4 regions of the Macrococcus sp. CoH-51_TC_04 genome follow, and region 1 is predicted to be linked to each of the others. Evidence: riboswitches for the same ligand, from Rfam matches in the RefSeq annotation. Region 1 holds a riboswitch; each other region holds the start of a gene.
The links. A riboswitch is a leader RNA that binds a small molecule or an ion and turns the genes downstream of it on or off. The one in region 1 is predicted to bind thiamine pyrophosphate.
Positions count from the first base shown of each region.

Region 2: another riboswitch for thiamine pyrophosphate. It lies ahead of tenA (thiaminase II); the one in region 1 lies ahead of thiC (phosphomethylpyrimidine synthase ThiC).
Region 3: another riboswitch for thiamine pyrophosphate. It lies ahead of tenA (thiaminase II); the one in region 1 lies ahead of thiC (phosphomethylpyrimidine synthase ThiC).
Region 4: another riboswitch for thiamine pyrophosphate. It lies ahead of ACZ2V4_RS00835 (ABC transporter substrate-binding protein); the one in region 1 lies ahead of thiC (phosphomethylpyrimidine synthase ThiC).

Region 1 covers NZ_JBVGOY010000007.1:88-4,729, forward strand. Annotated here, with positions in the region: gene thiC (phosphomethylpyrimidine synthase ThiC) at 50-1,765, opposite strand; TPP riboswitch at 1,830-1,930, opposite strand; gene ACZ2V4_RS07545 (hypothetical protein) at 1,983-2,399, opposite strand; gene ACZ2V4_RS07550 (dihydrolipoamide acetyltransferase family protein) at 2,507-3,814, opposite strand; gene ACZ2V4_RS07555 (alpha-ketoacid dehydrogenase subunit beta) at 3,825-4,642, opposite strand, start outside.
Region 2 covers NZ_JBVGOY010000001.1:51,896-56,537, forward strand. Annotated here, with positions in the region: gene ACZ2V4_RS00250 (glycogen/starch/alpha-glucan phosphorylase) at 1-981, shown strand, start outside; gene ACZ2V4_RS00255 (GntR family transcriptional regulator) at 1,114-1,485, shown strand; gene ACZ2V4_RS00260 (DUF1648 domain-containing protein) at 1,487-2,584, shown strand; TPP riboswitch at 2,635-2,730, shown strand; partial or broken gene tenA (thiaminase II) at 2,722-3,444, shown strand; gene ACZ2V4_RS00270 (PTS sugar transporter subunit IIC) at 3,624-4,634, shown strand.
Region 3 covers NZ_JBVGOY010000006.1:107,240-111,881, forward strand. Annotated here, with positions in the region: gene ACZ2V4_RS07375 (single-stranded DNA-binding protein) at 1-528, shown strand, start outside; gene ACZ2V4_RS07380 (transglycosylase family protein) at 772-1,650, shown strand; gene ACZ2V4_RS07385 (LysM peptidoglycan-binding domain-containing protein) at 1,769-2,584, shown strand; TPP riboswitch at 2,668-2,764, shown strand; gene tenA (thiaminase II) at 2,825-3,493, shown strand; gene thiD (bifunctional hydroxymethylpyrimidine kinase/phosphomethylpyrimidine kinase) at 3,493-4,281, shown strand; gene thiM (hydroxyethylthiazole kinase) at 4,281-4,642, shown strand, end outside.
Region 4 covers NZ_JBVGOY010000001.1:175,377-180,018, reverse strand. Annotated here, with positions in the region: gene ACZ2V4_RS00850 (ABC transporter ATP-binding protein) at 1-54, opposite strand, end outside; gene ACZ2V4_RS00845 (ABC transporter permease) at 51-785, opposite strand; gene ACZ2V4_RS00840 (thiamine-binding protein) at 785-1,072, opposite strand; gene ACZ2V4_RS00835 (ABC transporter substrate-binding protein) at 1,072-2,073, opposite strand; TPP riboswitch at 2,108-2,206, opposite strand; gene ACZ2V4_RS00830 (2-oxoacid:ferredoxin oxidoreductase subunit beta) at 2,275-3,138, opposite strand; gene ACZ2V4_RS00825 (2-oxoacid:acceptor oxidoreductase subunit alpha) at 3,139-4,642, opposite strand, start outside.

The DNA of each region.
Region 1 (4,642 bases):
GGTGGTGCTTTTATATATGAATAAACTGCGCTCCGATTCACAGCAAATTCTAAGAGTAAATTTCACTACCTTGTGCTTTGAATTTATCAGCCATTTCCTGCATTCCTTTATCTTTACGTAAATCATGAGAAATACGCATCGAACAGAATTTAGGTCCGCACATACTACAGAAGTGTGCGACTTTCGCCGCTTCAGCAGGTAGTGTTTCATCATGATATTCCTTCGCACGTTCTGGATCTAGTGACAAATTAAACTGATCGATCCAGCGAAATTCAAAGCGTGCCTTACTAATAGCATTATCTCGTTCATCAGCACCTGGTAAGCCTTTCGCAAGATCCGCTGCATGTGCAGCAATCTTATATGTTACAACACCTGTTCTTACATCATCTTTATTCGGTAGTCCGAGATGTTCTTTCGGTGTAACATAGCATAGCATCGCTGTTCCGTATGAACCGATGTTTGCAGCGCCAATCGCTGATGTAATATGGTCATATGCAGGTGCAATATCTGTCGTCAATGGTCCTAACGTATAGAATGGTGCTTCATTACAATAGAAATCTGCAAGTTCCTGATTCTCTTTGATCTTATGAAGCGGCACATGTCCTGGTCCTTCTATCATCACTTGAACGTCATGTGCCCAGGCAACCTTTGTTAGTTCACCAAGCGTCTTCAGTTCCGCCAACTGACTTTCATCGTTCGCATCATAAATTGAACCTGGTCTTAAACCATCACCAAGTGATACAGCAATGTCATAATTCTTTAAGATTTCACAAATTTCTTCAAAGTGTGTGTATAAGAAGCTTTCTTCATGATGAGCTAAACACCACTGTGCCATAATCGAACCTCCACGTGACACGATACCAGTCAGACGATTTACTGTCATCGGCACATACCTTAACAATACACCCGCATGAATTGTAAAGTAGTCTACGCCTTGTTCAGCTTGTTCAATCAACGTATCTCGATACACTTCCCACGTTAAATCTTCAGCAATGCCATCCACTTTTTCTAATGCTTGATAAATAGGTACTGTTCCAACAGGTACCGGTGAATTTCTGAGTAAATATTCACGTGTCGCATGAATATTCTTACCTGTAGATAAATCCATAATCGTATCGGCTCCCCAATGTGTCGCCCACACCATCTTTTCAATCTCATCTTCGATAGATGATGATACTGCAGAGTTTCCGATATTCGCATTAACCTTCACTTTAAAGTTCTTACCAATAATCATCGGTTCAGATTCTGGATGATTAATATTGTTCGGAATAATTGCTCGCCCTCTTGCAATCTCACTACGTACAAATTCAGGGTCGACGTTCTCACGAATCGCGACAAATTTCATCTCTTTCGTAATGATTCCTTGCTTTGCATAATGCATCTGTGTCACGTTTTTGCCATCACGCGCACGTTTTGGATCATACTTAAATGGCGTCTCTACAAACTTATTATGCGTGATATCTTTAAAACCATTATCAACCGCAAGTACTCTGCGTCCTGTATATTGTTCTACATCGTCACGGCTATCAATCCATCGTTCACGTAATTTAGGAATACCGCGCTCAACATCAATATTATATGCATCATCATGATAAACACCACCCGTATCGTAGACAACAACTGGTGCATTGGAAGTAGTGCCTTGATCTGTCACAGTATCGGTTAATGTAATTTCACGGAAAGGTACTTTAATATCCGTATCCTCGCCCTTACCCGCTCTAAAGATTCTCTTACTTGCTGGAAATGACTTCTTCAAATTTACCATACAAAAAAACCTCCTAGTTAGATTCATTACTAGGAGGTGAAGTTTCACGACAAAAAAATATCATAAGTATACACGCTCGCTTCCCTACGCTGGTATTAACCAAACAGGTTCAAAGAGTCAAGGATATTCCTTTCTCAGCTCATAAGAGCTCCCCTAGCAATCGTCTTATTAAGTTGTACACATAAACAATATCACTGATTTGTTCATGTTGCAAATATTAATTAAACCAGCTACGCACGAGCTTCTCTACTTCTTTCGTTTCATCGATCAATGATTTCATCATATCGATATCAGCTTTATCACCAAGAAGATCTTCAACGGCTTTTGTATCCAATACACGTTTCACTGCATCTGCAATGAAAGGCTCTTCTGTATGTGTAGCTTGCGCGTTGCTTGTCTGTTCATTGCTTTCAGTATGCACATCTTCTGCAAATTTCGATTCTAATTGCTTAGGGTTATTAAATGCCTCAATAACCTCCATCAGTGCAATACGCAGATCATTATATTCTTTGATATTCTTAAGATCATTCAAACGTTGTTTCACTTGTTCATTCTGCTTTAAATATTTCACTGATTGAACGGCACCAAAACCAACTGCACCGACAACGATTCCACGTTTAATCCATTTGTTCATCGTAATTCCTCCATTAAGTCAATTACCTTTATTATACGTTAAGTCGCTGAATTATACATCTTTTGTGCATGTTCAAAATAATATAGAGAGGGCTATGCCCTCTCTATCTACAATATCAGCAAATATGGATGCTCGATAAATGTTTTAATACGACTCAAGAATTCCGCTCCATCTGCACCATCTATAACTTGATGATCAATAGTGAGACTCAGAGGTAACATCTTTTTCTCATACGGTTTGCCGTCTTTTAATGCTACTTCACTTTGTAATGAACCAACCCCTAGTATCCCAACTTCCGGTGCGTTAAGTACCGGTGTAAAGTATTCTATACCGCCTGCACCGATATTTGTGATGGTAAATGTTCCATCCTTCATTGCACCTTGAGACAACTCTCCATTTCTCGCCGCAGCAGATAAAGTTTCGATGGCACTTGAAATTTCACCTATAGATTTACTTTCAGCGTTATGGATCACTGGAACCATCAGTCCATCTTCCAGACTTGTTGCAATTCCAATATTCACATCTTTATGATGGTATAACTTCTCATCACTGTAAGTTGCATTCATTCTTGCATCATCTTTAAGTACTAATGCAACGGCTTTTGTAATCAGTGCGGTAACTGTTACTTTAATATCTAATTCATTGTTGCTAACCTCTTTTTTTAACTTCTTATTAAATTTCAGCAACGCATCTGCTTCTACTTTTTGGTGCAACGTTAATTGTGCGGTTGACTGTAAACTATGCATCATGTTGTCAGCAATCGCACGTCTCATATTCGATAATGGCTTGGCTTCTGCCGTTACTTGAGTAGCTTCAGTAGACTCAGTCGTCGAACTTACTTTTACGTGATCAATTGCTTTTTCTATATCCTTCTTTGTAATTCTGCCATTACCGCCAGTCCCTGTAACCTCTTCAATTGAGATGTCATTGCTTTCAGCTATTCTACGGGCAAGTGGGGTAATAAAGATTCGGTTGCTTTCAGAGTTACTTTGTGATGTAGGAGTGTCCTCATCGCGTGCTTTCTTATTCAATTCATCCTCATGACTTCTATTAAAGCTAGGAGATTTCTCGGCCGCATCCTTTATTGCGGCTCTTTCATTCGTTTCTTCACCTGATTCACTTATCGCTTCATCATCAGTCGATTGATTTGAACGTTCAGGAGACTGGTTATCCTCTAATGAGTCTCCAACCAATCCCATCTGTTCTCCAACTTTAGCTCTGCCTCCAGCTTCCACTGTAATTTCTGTTAAAATCCCATCTTCAGGTGCTTCAACATCTAAAGTTAGTTTTTCAGAAGCAATCATACAGACCGCTTCACCCTTTTTCACTTCATCTCCGACTGATTTGTACCACTCATCTATAGTACCTTCTGTCATTGTCATTCCTAATTTCGGCATATTTATTCTTGAACTCATGAATCACACCTCACTTTCTTAAGTCTTGAATTATTTCATCTGCTTCTTCTAGAACACGTTCTTTACTTGGAATATATAGTTTCTCTAAATTTGATGCAAATGGCACTGGTGTCGCAGGTGCAGTAATTACTTTGACAGGTCCGTCTAAATAATCAAAAGCTTTATCGCCGACGACAGCTGAAATACTGTGCCCTGTACTACTCTGAGGATTTGCTTCATCAATCACGATAAGGCGGTTCGTTTTCTTCACGGAGTTAAGTACTGTTTCTTGATCCCATGGAGAAACAGTAACTAAATCAATAACTTCGACTGAAATATCTGCAGCTTCCAGTTCATCTGCAACTTCTAGAGCAATTTGGACCATCTTACCGATTGCAACAATCGACAAGTCTTCTCCTTCTCTAATAATCTTCGCTTTACCAATTTCCACTGTATAATATTCTTCAGGCACATCACCTTTCATGCCATATAAAGTTTTATCTTCAGAAAATACGACGAGGTTATCATCTTCTACTGCAGCTAAAAGTAAGCCTTTCGCATCATAAGGATTTGATGGCACCACAACTTTTATTCCAGGTATCGCACCAAACATTCCGTATAATGATTGACTGTGCTGAGCAGCAGCAGAAGCGCCTGCACCATGAACGGTTCTCAAAGTCATCGGAATCTTAGCTTTGCCACCAAACATATAACGCATCTTTGACCCTTGGTTCAGAAGTGCATCGAACGCATATCCGATGAAATCATTAAACATCAGTTCAACAATCGGTCTCAGCCCTGTAGCTGCTGCACCAACTCCTGCACCCACATAGTTCTGTTCTGCAATTG
Region 2 (4,642 bases), on a different contig from region 1:
ATCAGTGATACTATCGGAAATAACTGGGTGAAACATCCTCAGGAATTAACGCAGTTGATGCATTATTATAATGACGATGCTTTCCTGGATCGATTAGCTGAAGTGAAGCTGCACAATAAAAAAGCACTTAAAGAGGTCATCTACAATAAGACAGGCATTGAAGTAGATGAACATTCTGTATTTGATGTGCAAGTGAAAAGGTTACATGAGTATAAGCGACAATTATTGAATTTACTGCGTATTATCTACCTCTATAATGAAATTAAGCGTAAGCCGTCTATAAAAATACAACCGATAACATTTATCTTTGGTGCCAAAGCAGCACCGGGATACCATATTGCTAAAGAAGTGATCAAACTGATTCATGCTGTTGCAAATGTAGTTAATAATGATACAGATGTTGATAATAGAATTAAAGTTGTATTTCTAGAAAACTACAATGTGACATTAGCTGAAGATATTATGCCGGCAGCAGAAATATCAGAACAGATTTCAACTGCATCGATGGAAGCATCAGGGACAGGTAATATGAAGATGATGATGAATGGTGCGATTACACTTGGTACGATGGACGGTGCGAATGTTGAAATTGCTGAGCTTGTAGGTAAAGAGAATATCTTTATCTTTGGTTTAAGTTCTGAAGAAGTCATTAATTATCAGTTAAATGGTGGCTACCGAGCAGAGGACATCTATAAGACGGATTCACGTGTGAAAAATGCGATGGACGCGCTTATCAATGAACAGTTCGGCAGAAACTATGCATTTAATGACCTGTACTACCATGTACTGACAAACAATGATCCGTACTTCCTGCTTAAAGACTTTAACTCATATGTTGATATTCATTTGACTGCGATGGCAACATATCAGGATAAGAGGAAGTGGAATCAGATGAGCTTGACGAATATAATGAAGTCGGGTCAATTCTCTAGTGACCGAACGATACAGCAATATGCGACTGATATTTGGAAGTTGAATTAATTAAGAGCTGAGACGATAAAGTCTCAGTTTTTTTATGGAAATTTCGCCATCATCTGTTATACTAAATATATAACAGAAACTTTTTATTTTGTATTTTAAATTGTTCTATAATATGTATAACAAAAAGGGGTGTTGACAATATATATTGAATTAAATGAAGGGAGCACGACTCCTGTATATTTGCAGCTTGCGAATGCGATAATTGCGAATATAGCATCAGAAAATGCAGTGCCATATGATGCGTTACCTTCAAGCAGAAGTTTAGCTCGTGGATTACAAATTAACATGCATACTGTGAATAAAGCATACCATTACCTGGAAGATAAGGGGTTGATACTCGTTCAGCCTAAGTCAGGTGCGATCATTCATCCGGATGCATTGAAGGCTGCTACGAAAGCCGAACAGGAAGATTTGCTGGAACGATTAAAGCCGATAATCGATGAAGCGAAATGCAAGCAGGTCGATATATCAGACTTATTAAAAAAATTAGAGGAGCGTGAATAATATGGAAGCCGTTATTACAACTATTATCTTACTTTGTACAGGTCTACTCTTTTTACTGAATGCACGATATATCAGAAGAAATATTCTCTTTAGTGTGTATGTTCCAGACAGTAAGCGTAATGATAGTAAGGTGAGAAATATTGCGCAAACGTATAAACGAAATGTATTCATTATCAGTATATTATTTGCAGTTATTCATTTATTGTTGAGGACGATATTACAATCTGAATTGCAGTTTATCCTGTTTACGATACTTATATTCCTATTGATTATCGCAATGATCTGGATATATAGAAGTGCATTTAATCAGATGAGATCTTTAAAAGAAAAAGAAGACTGGATGGCAGACATTAAAATGTATAAAGCTGTAGATACAAGTTTAATGGATGAAGAAAATTCGACGACTTCATACTTCTATATGATACAATTCGTAATGCTCATGGCAGCGGTAATATATGTTGCAATGAACTATCATACAATACCTGACACAATTGCGACGCACTGGGGGCTTAATGGTGTACCGGATAATTGGAGTGATAAAAATATAATAACTGTATTCTTCCCTTCAGGCATAGCACTCTTTATGATATTTGTGTTATGGGGTTCAAGCAAAGGGTTATCACTTTACCAGTCAAATGTGAGTCCGGCAAACAAAGAAGCTTCGAAAAAGTATGCGACAGATACGAAGCGCAATAACGAGATGTTACTGCACGTCATATCATTTATTATGACAATTTTATTTATCTTCATTCTCGTAAGACCTGTTCTGTTCGGGAAAGAATATATGCCACCTTATATAATGGAAAGTATTATATTTATATCAATTGTCGTGGTGATATTTGGTATTATTCAGCAGATTAGCAATGATAAGAAGTATCGTGCCTCAGCCGCTTTAAATGATAAAGCACCGTATCATAATGAAAAAAATTACATATGGGGACTATTTTATTATAATAAAGAAGATGATAACGTGTGGGTACCAAAATTATCTGAATTTGGGATGACACTCAATATGGCAAGACCAGCTGCATGGTTTATCGCATTTATGATTATTGTGTTTCCTATAATACCGATAGTGATTATGATTATAATGGCTTGAGATAAATATTTAATATGATACGATTATACTGTACTACAAATAAAAATAAAAAATGTCACTAGGGGTGCATTCGTGCTGAGAGGAGTAATCCGACCCTTTGAACCTGTTTGGTTTATACCAGCGTAGGGAAGTGCTTAATGCCTATACCTGCGTATAGGCATTTTTTATTGAGGAGGAATAACATGTTTACTGAGCGCATATTAAAGCGTGTCGAACCGATCTGGGCTTCTTATCTGGAACATCCTTTCGTTAAGGGGCTAGGTGATGGTTCGCTTGAGAAGGAAAAGTTTCAGTTCTGGTTAAAACAAGATTATGTTTATTTAATTGATTAGGCTAAATTAATGGCGATCGGGAGTGCGAAGGCACCTGACCTGCGTGTGATGGGCATATTCTCTAAACTGCTGCATGGTACGTTGTTTATGGAGATGGATTTACATCGCAGCTATGCGAAACAGTTTGGCATTTCTGAAAGTGAATTAGAAGCAACTGAAGCGGCATCAGTGAATACAGCGTATACGAGCTATATGCTGAACCATGCACAGCGTGGTGGTGCCGAACATGTTACGGCGTGTCTGCTTGCGTGCGCATGGAGTTATAACTATATCGGGAATCATTTAGCGGAGCAGGACGGCGCATTAGATGATAATAATCCATATCGTGACTGGATTGAAACATATTCAGGGGAAGCATTTACGGAACTTACGAATGATGCAATTGCACTGATGGATGAGCTTGCTGAAGGTATGCCGGAGCGTGTACTTGCAGATTTAGAGGAGATTATTGTTAAAACAAGCTACTACGAGTATATGTTCTGGGAGATGTGTGAATTTAAAGCACATTGGGACATTCCAGTGAAGTAAGTTGTAATGTTAGAATAGTTAAAGTCAGAAGCTAAGCGAATACTTAGCTTCTGACTTTATTATTTATTTAAAAAGAAAATTTCGAAAAGTGTGAAATGTATACGACAACAATCGATTATTTTTTGTTACTATAATAAGAACACATATATATATTATAAAAACAGGAAGGGATTGTTGATGTGGATATTTTGATTGGAACAGGTTTCTTACTCCTTGTCCTTGTGCTGTTTACGTTATTTACGTATAAAGCACCATCTGGTATGAAGGCGATGGGGGCATTAGCGAATGCCGCGATTGCAACATTTCTTGTCGAGGCGTTTCAGAAATACGTTGGTGGAAATATATTCGGAATAAAGTTTCTAGAAGAATTAGGAGATACAGCCGGAAGTCTCGGTGGTGTAGCAGCAGCTGGTTTAGTTGCTTTATCTATTGGTGTATCTCCCGTTTATGCACTCATTATAGCAGCAAGCTGTGGTGGCCTTGATTTATTACCCGGGTTCGTTGCAGGGTATGTCGTTGGTTATGTTATGAAATATGCTGAAAAATATGTGCCTGAAGGTGTTGATCTAATTGTAGGAATTATTATTATCGCGCCGCTTGCACGTATGCTTGCAATGCTTGTTACACCATTAGTAAATAATACGCTAATTAAAATTGGCGAAGTGATACAGCAATCTACAGATGCGAGTCCGCTGGTTATGGGATTTGTGCTTGGTGGTATTATTACGGTTGTAGGAACTGCACCACTGAGTTCGATGGCTCTAACAGCACTACTTGGTCTGACAGGGTTACCGATGGCGATAGCTGCAATGGTATCATTCAGTTCAGCGTTTATTAATTCAACGATGTTCTATAAATTAAAGTTAGGAGATCGTGCCTCTATCTTAGCTGTTGGCATCGAACCGTTATCACAGGCAGATATTATATCCTTAAATCCTGTACCGATCTATTCTTGTAACTTTATCGGTGGTGCACTTGCGGGTATGGTTATTGCACATTCTGGAATGATTAATGATGCACCTGGAACAGCGAGTCCTCTAGCTGGATTTTTAGTGATGTTCGGCTTTAACGAACCACTTCAGATTATTGGATGGGGTAGCGTTATTGCAGTAATCTGTCTAATTGTTGGGCTAGTAGGAAGCCGTATATTTAAATCTTATCCTCTGCGCAGGAAATCAGAATTTATATAATTGGTTTA
Region 3 (4,642 bases), on a different contig from region 1:
GATTTTTTGATGTGCAAAGCATTTAACAAGACCGCTGTAAATATAGGAAGATATTGTAGTAAAGGAAGTTTTGTTTGTATAACAGGTCAATTCCATAGCAATCGTTACGAGAAAGAAGGAAAGACGCATTATTCTACTGAAATTTTAGTTGAAAATATTAAGTTTCTACCAAATATCGGAGCAAATAAAGCAGAGAAGAATGAATCAAGGTCGGATGCTGTATGGAACAGCTTACCGGATGAAATTAAAGATAAAGTAGCTCAGAATCTTATTGTGAAAGGTACAGAGCAGCTTATTCAGTCTACTGCAGAAGAACGATGGAATAGTAAACTTTTTGGTATAGAAGGTGGAGAAGAAAAGACACCGAGTGAATATGCTGCTCAGGCAGATGAGATTATTAAAGTTGCAACAAACAATGAAGATCAAAAAGATGTGTCAGCTGAAAGTGAAGAAGAGCTTCAAGAAGACAGCAATCAAACAGAAAATACATCTGTATCAGATGTAACAGACTCCAGTACACCATTTTAACACCATTTCATTACTCACATTTAAACCTCATTCAAATACACCCCATACCCCCCAGTAGCGCTGTGCTGAACGCTACTGGGGGGTTCGATGTTAAATTGATATGCTTTTGTAATATATTTGTAATTATAAATCATCTTCCTGTAACCAAAGAAATATCAATACGTGTTAAATTTATATCATTCAATAAAAGACAAATATAATTATTAATATAAATTAAGAAAATTATCGGAGGCAACACTCACAATGAAAAAAATTACTGCACTTACAGGAATGGCAATTTTAGCTACAGGAATTTCAGCACAGGCAGATGCAAAAGAACATACAGTAACTTATGGGGAGTCACTTTGGTCAATCGCAGATAAATATGACACTACAGTTGAAAGAATTAAAAAAATTAACAAAATAGAATCAGATATCATCTTACCGAATCAAAAATTAGAAGTGTTAGTTAAAGGTAAATATGAAGTCCAAAAAGGAGACACTTTAGAGAAGATCGCTAAAAAGTTTGATACTAAAGTTGCAGATTTAAAGAGATGGAACAATATTGAAACAAATAAAAATCTTAAAGTAGGTAAACTGATTGTTGTTGATAAAGAGGAAAAAAGACAAATCGTTACGCAAACAGCTGCTCAGCAAGCACCAGTAACTGTACAACAACCAGTGGCGTATCAAGCACCGGTCGTCAAAGCCCCAGAGCAAACAGCTAAACCGGCAGCACAACAACCAGTAGAGCAACCAGTCCAACAAGTAGCACAAGAGCAAGTAGCGCAACCAGTGGCACAAAAGCCAGTAGAGCAAGCACCGGTCCAACAAGTAGCACAAAAGCCAGTAGAGCAAGCACCGGTCCAACAAGCAGCACAAAAGCCAGTACAGCAAGCAGCTCCTGCTGGAAATTCATCAATGGATGCACATTTACGCGTTATCGCACAACGTGAATCAGGTGGCAACCCTAATGCTGTTAATGCATCTGGATACTACGGATTATTCCAATTTTCACCATCAACATGGGCATCTGTAGGTGGAACAGGAAATCCTGCAAATGCTTCAGTTGAAGAACAATGGAAACGTGCAAGAATATTATATCAAACTGCTGGAGCTTCTCAGTGGTCAACGGCGTATTAATTAGTCAGAAATTTAACATAACACTTAATCTTTTATATTGTTGTAACCTATGAAATATGAAATTTTAATGTAGTTAACGTATTAAAATTGTAGATAATCTTTAGGAGGACTTTTCCAGATGAAAAAACTTTTAGCGGTAACGACAGTATTTGCAGTAGGTGGAACATTTGCAGCGACTCAAGCGGATGCAGCACAATATAGAGTAAAAAGTGGGGATTCTTTATGGAAAATCTCTCAAATCTATGGGACGTCAGTTCAAGCATTAAAGCATGAGAATGGATTGAGATCTAACTTAATTCATGTGAATCAAGTATTAAATATTAATGAGAATACAACAAAACGAAATACTTATAAATCAACATATAAATCTGCATACACAGCACCTGTAACTACAGGTTCATATTACCGCATCGTTCCTGGAGATACTTTGGGCAAGGTTGCATCACGTTACGGTGTATCTGTTGCGCAGCTTAAAGCATGGAATGGTTTGCATTCAGATTTAATTATTGCTGGACGTACATTGAAGGTTAATGGACCGGCTGTAGCAGCTGCACCCGTTACAAGAACAGCATATCAAGCACCAGTTAAACGTGCTGTTGCTAAGTCAGCATACCAAGCACCAGTAAGACAGACTGTTTATAAGGCATCGACGACAAAGCGTGTGACTACGACAAGGACACAAGCACCGGCTGTTCGTGTGAACAACGGATTAAACTGGGCAGCATTAGCAAGATGTGAATCTGGTGGCAATCCATCAATTAATACAGGAAATGGATACTATGGAATGTATCAGTTCAATTTACAGACATGGCGTGGTGTCGGTGGAAGTGGTTATCCACACCAAGCTTCTGCAGCAGAGCAAACGAAACGTGCTCAAATTTTATACAATATGCGCGGTGCGCAGCCGTGGCCAGTATGTGGGGCACGTTTATAGTAACGATATTAGAACTTTAAGGTGTATTCACTTTGAAGTTCTTTTTTTGCATTAATCCATTAACTTCGTTACACTAATATTAATATACACACTAGGGGTGCCTTGCGCTGAGACGGCTTTTGCCGAACCCTTCACCTGATCCGGATAATGCCGGCGTAGGAATGTTGTGCTAAGTACCCGTTATGTGTATTTAACCTATTTCCTATTAGGAGATAGGTTTTTATTTTTAGGAGGGATAACGTGTTTACGAGACAGTTGAAAAAAGAAGTAGAACCGATTATTGAATCGATTTATAATGATCCATTTATTCAAGGTATTATTCATGGGAATCTAAAGAAAGAAGCAGTAAAACATTACTTAAAGGCAGATAGTTTATATTTAAACGAGTTTGCAAAGATATATAGCCTACTTATTCCGAAACTAAATGATAGAGAAGGAATTCAGTTCTTACTCGGCCAAATCGATTTTGTTATGAATGGTGAAGTGGATGCTCACTATACATTAGCAGACTATGCAAGTGTTGATTATAAGACAGTGATTGAAGAAGGAGAATGGTATCCATCAAGTGATCATTATATTAAGCATATGTATTACAATGCCTACCGCTATAGTGATGCGAGCTTTACAATATGTGCGATGGCACCTTGTCCATATGTCTATCAGCAGCTGGCACTAAAGATTGCTGAACGTAATGACCTGGAAGGTAATCCGCTAAAACCTTGGGTCGACTTTTATTGTACAAATATGCATGAGCTTATCGGTCATTTAGATCGCTGGGTAGATGAGTTCAGTGAAACAGCTTCTGATGAAGAACTAAATATATTAAGAAAGAACTTTGTTGAAAGCTGTATTCATGAGAAGCGCTTCTTTAATATGTCCTATAACATTGAAACATGGGAGGGTTATTGATGAAAACAGCATTATCGATTGCCGGAACCGATCCTACAGGAGGTGCCGGAACGACAGTAGACTTGAAAGTCTTTCAGTCACGCGGCGTATACGGGATGAGTGTAATAACAAGTATTGTTGCACAAAATACATTAGGTGTGCAGGATGTCTTTAATCAGCCTGTGGATGTTATACAGAAGCAACTTGAAAGTGTATATTCAGACATTGTTCCGGATGCAGTAAAAACAGGAATGTTAGCAACAAGCGCAGTGATGGACGTGGTGAGACCGTATATAGAACGTTATAACGTCCCATATGTCATCGATCCAGTGATGGTGGCTAAAAGTGGAGATTTGTTGCTCGATGAGAACGGACAGAACGCCGTACGCACGAAGTTACTGGATATTGCGACGGTGGTGACACCAAATATCCCTGAGCTAGAGAAAATTGTTGGAATGAAGGTGGAAACGGAAGAAGATATCTTACGTGCAGGAAAAATATTTATCGATGAAATTGGTTCTCGAAGCGTGCTTATCAAAGGTGGACACTTAAAGGGAGATGCGACTGACTATCTCTTCACAAAGACGGGATTAATTACTTTGCCTGGAGAACGTTATAATACGAAGCACACACATGGCACGGGCTGTACTTATTCAGCTGTTATCACAGCAGAACTTGCCAAAGGGAAGAGTATAGAAGATGCTGTGCGATTAGCGAAGCGCTATATGGATATGGCCATTAAGTACACTCCTGGAATTGGTCATGGCCAGGGCCCAGTAAATCACTTTAAGTTTCAGGAGGTTGAATAATGACAAAACTCACTCAACTTCGTAAAGACAACCCGTTGATCATCTGTATTACGAATGATGTCGTCAAAAACTTTACAGCGAACGGCCTGCTCGCACTTGGTGCAAGCCCTGCGATGGCGACAGAACGTCAAGAAATGGATGAGTTTTTAGCGTATGCTGGTGCGTTACTAATCAATATAGGATCAATTGAAGAAGGGGATAAGGAAAACATGTTACAAGCGGCTGCATTTGCAAATAAACATCATGTACCTATCGTACTTGATCCTGTCGCTTGTGGTGCATCTAAGTTTCGTAAAGACTTCTGCTTAAAATTGCTGAACGAGCATCATATTAGTGTCATTCGTGGGAATGCGTCAGAGCT
Region 4 (4,642 bases), on a different contig from region 1:
AATATCTTTATCGTAACGATGCATAATATCGTTAAGTTGAATAATAGGAATCATCGTTGCCACCTCAATACAATACGCTGAATAATATATATAACAAGATAAATGACCATAGCAAAGATAATGATCCAGACAATTGCTACAAACACCTGATCTACTTGAAATGCACGCTGAGCTATAAGCATAAATTTACCTAAACCTTTATCACTGCCAAGCCATTCAGAAATGATTGCACCCATTACTGAGTATGTGCCAGCAATCTTTAATCCATTAAAGAAATAAGGCATACTATTTGGCCATTCAAGCTTTTTGAAACGTTCAAGACGCGTTGCCCCCATCATCTTCATATATTTCTCTAATTCTTTATCTGTCTCATTAAATCCTTCAAGTAAGCTCACAGTTATCGGAAAGAAACACACAAGTGTTATCACGATAAGTTTCGGCAATATTCCAAATCCGAACCAAATGACTAGTAGTGGTGCAATGACGATAACGGGTACATTCTGACTCATTATGAGCAATGGATAGACATACTCATGCAGCCCAGGGATTAAACGTAATAGTACGGCTACAGTAATACCGCATAATACCGAGCAAATAATGCCTAATATAACGAGTAATAGAGTCGGATATAAATGCACATGATATGTGTTAAAGTCATTAAAGAAGCTGATAAATATTACGCTTGGCGCAGGTAACGTATATGCATCAACTTGTAGTAACCGAACGAGCAGTTCCCAAAAATAAAGTAGTACTATAAAAAATAGAAAAAACTTAACATATTTCATCATCTATACTTCTGTACAAGCACATCCATCGATACTTCTTCGGCATGATAAAACTTTACTTGTGAAATAATAGATGGACACCCCATTTCACGCATCTCTTTATTCATTAATTCGATTAACTTAAGCAACTCATTCATGTTCCCCTCAATTGATGTTTCAAGCGGATTCACGATGTACTTTAAGTTTGATGCTTCAATCACTTCAATTGCGCGATCAACATATGGAATTACATCTTCACCATTTGGCGTCTTCGGAATAATTTGTATGCTCATTATTGTATCTGCCATTATTTACCCTCCACATATTCATTTGTAAATGCATCTTTAGCAATGAAGTCTTTAGTAATCACTTTGTTATCTTTCATAAACTGTCCAAAATTCTTCCAGATACGTTCTTCCTGATAGCCCCAGTATTTCGCATCATCCTGATATTTAGGTGACAAATATTTTTGTGATGCATATACGAGCTTTTCTTGTTTTTTAAGTTCTGGAACAGACTTCATCAAAATATCTGCACTCTCTTTGTCATGTTTAATTGAATACTCATAACCTTCTTTAAGTGCGGTCATAAATTTCTTAGCTGTCTCACCATTTGATTTTAAATACTTTTCATTTGCAATAACGACAGGTGTGTAATAATCCAGATTTTTATCGTAATCAATTAAATACTGCATATTTACATCGATATTACGTGTTTCTGCTTCGATTCCAGTCCATCCATAATAAACCCATGCGAAATCGATATTCTTCTTAGATGCAGTAAAGAAATCAGTATTTCCCATATTGATAATTTTAGTGTCTTTCACTGATGCTCCGTCTTTTTTCATAACTGCATCAATCATTGGCTGTTCAATCGGTGCACCCCATCCACCGTATGTTTTCCCTGCATAATCTTTCGGTGATTTAATATTCTTATCTTTCAAGCTCATAAATCCACTCGTATTATGCTGGATAATTGCTCCAATCGATTTCACTGGAATGCCTTCAGAACGTGATTGCGTCACTGTTTCCTGTGCACTAATTCCGAACTGAACATCTTTTTTGTTTGCTGCGATAAGCTGATCGGCATTCACTTCACCAGGTGTCTTAATTTCAACATCTAAACCCTGTTTGTCAAAGTAACCTTTCTCTTGTGCTACATATAGTCCTGTATGATTTGTATTCGGCGTCCAGTCCAGCATAATCGTCACTTTTTCTTTCTTATCTTCCTTACCTTTATCGGCTGACTGATCTCCACAGCCTGCTAGTAAAATGACACAACTCGCACTTAACAATAACTTTTTATTCATATTAGCCTCCAAAAAAACACAACCTGATTGCAGGTTGTGTCAGTTGACACTTCCCTACGCTGGTATAATCCAGATCAGGTATATAAGGGTTTAGGACGAATCCAATCTCAGAATAACTCCCCTAGTGTTTAAAAATTTATATTATTTTGTACTGTTTTAGTATAACAGCTTTATTATAAATAAGGTACAGATACTTAGTTTTTATTTGAACTGAGCCATTAAAGCATCAAATTCCTCTTGTTTAATATTTAGATCTGCTTTTGTTAAGTTCTCACTGTAGCCATCAATTTGTGATTCGTACGTCGGTGCATCGGTATCCTGATACACGATACCTGTAACAAGCCCATCTTGTTCGTGTACTGTATTGATCGCCAGCTGTTTATTGGTATGATCATAATCTTCAATATCAGCAAGTTTCGTCAAATTTTCTTTAAACCAGTCATACGTATTTACTTTGTTGTATGTGACACACGGAGAAAATACATTGACGAATGAGAATCCTTTATGATTAACTGCCGCTTCAATAATTGATGTTAAATCTTTTATATCACTAGAAAAGCTTTGTGCGACAAAAGTTGCGCCACTTGCAAGTGCAAGTTCAAGCGGAGAAAGATGCTTCTCAATCGAGCCTTTTGGCGTTGTCTTAGTGACAAATCCATGTGCTGAACTTGGTGATGTCTGTCCTTTAGTCAGTCCATAAATTTGATTATCCATTACAATATACGTGATATCAATATTTCTACGTAGCGCATGAATCGTATGCCCCATACCAATCGCAAAACCATCACCATCTCCACCGGAAGCGATAACTGTAAGCTCCTGGTTTGCCATCTTCACACCTTGTGCCATCGGTAATGCTCGACCATGGATCGAATGCACACCATATGAATTTACGTATCCAGACAGACGTCCAGAACAGCCGATACCTGTTATTAACGCGAGCTGTTCTGGTTCTAAGCCGATGTTCGCACATGCTTTTTGTATCGCCGCTTGTACTGAGAAGTCCCCACAGCCAGGACACCAGTTCGGTTTCACATTATTTCTGAAATCTTTAAATGTTGCCATCTATATTAACTCCTTTAATGTTGCGTTGATTTTCTCTTCAATTTCGTGAGGTAAGTAAGGTGTACCATCATACTTACTCATCTGAATCATCTTACCTTGATGATTCGTATTCATCTTGATAATCTGTCCAAGTTGTCCGTTAAAGTTATGTTCAACAACAATCACTTTCTTCACTTTATCTATCGCTTGCTGAACCTCTTCTGTCGGAAACGGATGAAGTTGTTTCATATGCAGATGGTTTACCTTTCCTTCTACACGATGGATTGCTTCATCAATCGCTCCATACGTTGAAATATAACCAATCACTAACACATCTGCATCTTCATGATACGTATTGTATACAACAGGTTCAGTAATCTTCAGCTGTTCTAATTTACGCATACGTTTTTCCATCTGCTTTGCACGGTTTACGGGAGATTCGCTCGGCTTTCCTTCTTCGTTATGTTCAACACCTGTAACGTGATGGATACCGTTTTTCACACCAGGAATCGTACGTGGTGAAATGCCATTATCTGTTACCGCATAGCGTTTGAAGTATGCTTTATCCTCCGTTGGTTCAACTTCAGTAACAAGTGAACCACGATCAATATTAATCTTATTATAATCAAGTACAGGAACAGTCTGTTTCCCTAAAGAAAGCTGTAAATCACTTAAAATAATAACCGGACATTGATATACTTCCGCTAGATTAAATGCCTCGTTCGTTAAGTAGAAGGCATCTTCAGCAGTTGTTGGTGCAAGGACAATCTTTGGAATCTCGCCATGCGTTCCGTAGATCATCTGCATTAAGTCTGACTGCTCCTGTTTCGTTGGCAATCCTGTAGATGGACCTCCGCGCATCGTATTTACGATGACTAACGGCTGTTCAGTCATACCACTCAGTCCAATCGCTTCCATCATTAACGATAGTCCTGGACCACTTGATGCAGTAAATGCACGTACGCCCGCATAGTTTACGCCTATTGCCATAACTGCTGCAGCTATCTCATCTTCTGTCTGAATTACAGTCCCACCAAAGCGTGGTAATTTATCAATCATATATTCCATAATTTCACTCGCTGGTGTAATTGGGTATGCAGCCATAAAACGTGCTCCACCTGCTAATGCGCCAAGTGAAATTGCTTCATTACCAATCATAAATAAATGTCCTTCTTCGGTTGAAGGTTCTAATTTATAATCCACAGTAAGTTCTGAATGACTTTCAATTTCTGCATAACCTTTGTGTAGCGCTTCTTTATTTAATGTACAGATCTTTTCACCTTTTTTAGCAAACAGGTCATCCACTAAAACTTCGAAGTGCTTTAGGTCAGCGCCTATAAGATTCGCTGTAGCACCGACCGCCACCATATTCTTCATCAATGCCGTACCAAGTTCTTTTGCAATTTCAGTGAATCCCATACTAATAAATGCGCCATTGTAATCCTCTGGTGCAACAGGATCAAACTTACTATCTGCTAGTATTATACCTTCAGCCGTCAGTTCATGATAGTTTAAATCAATCGTC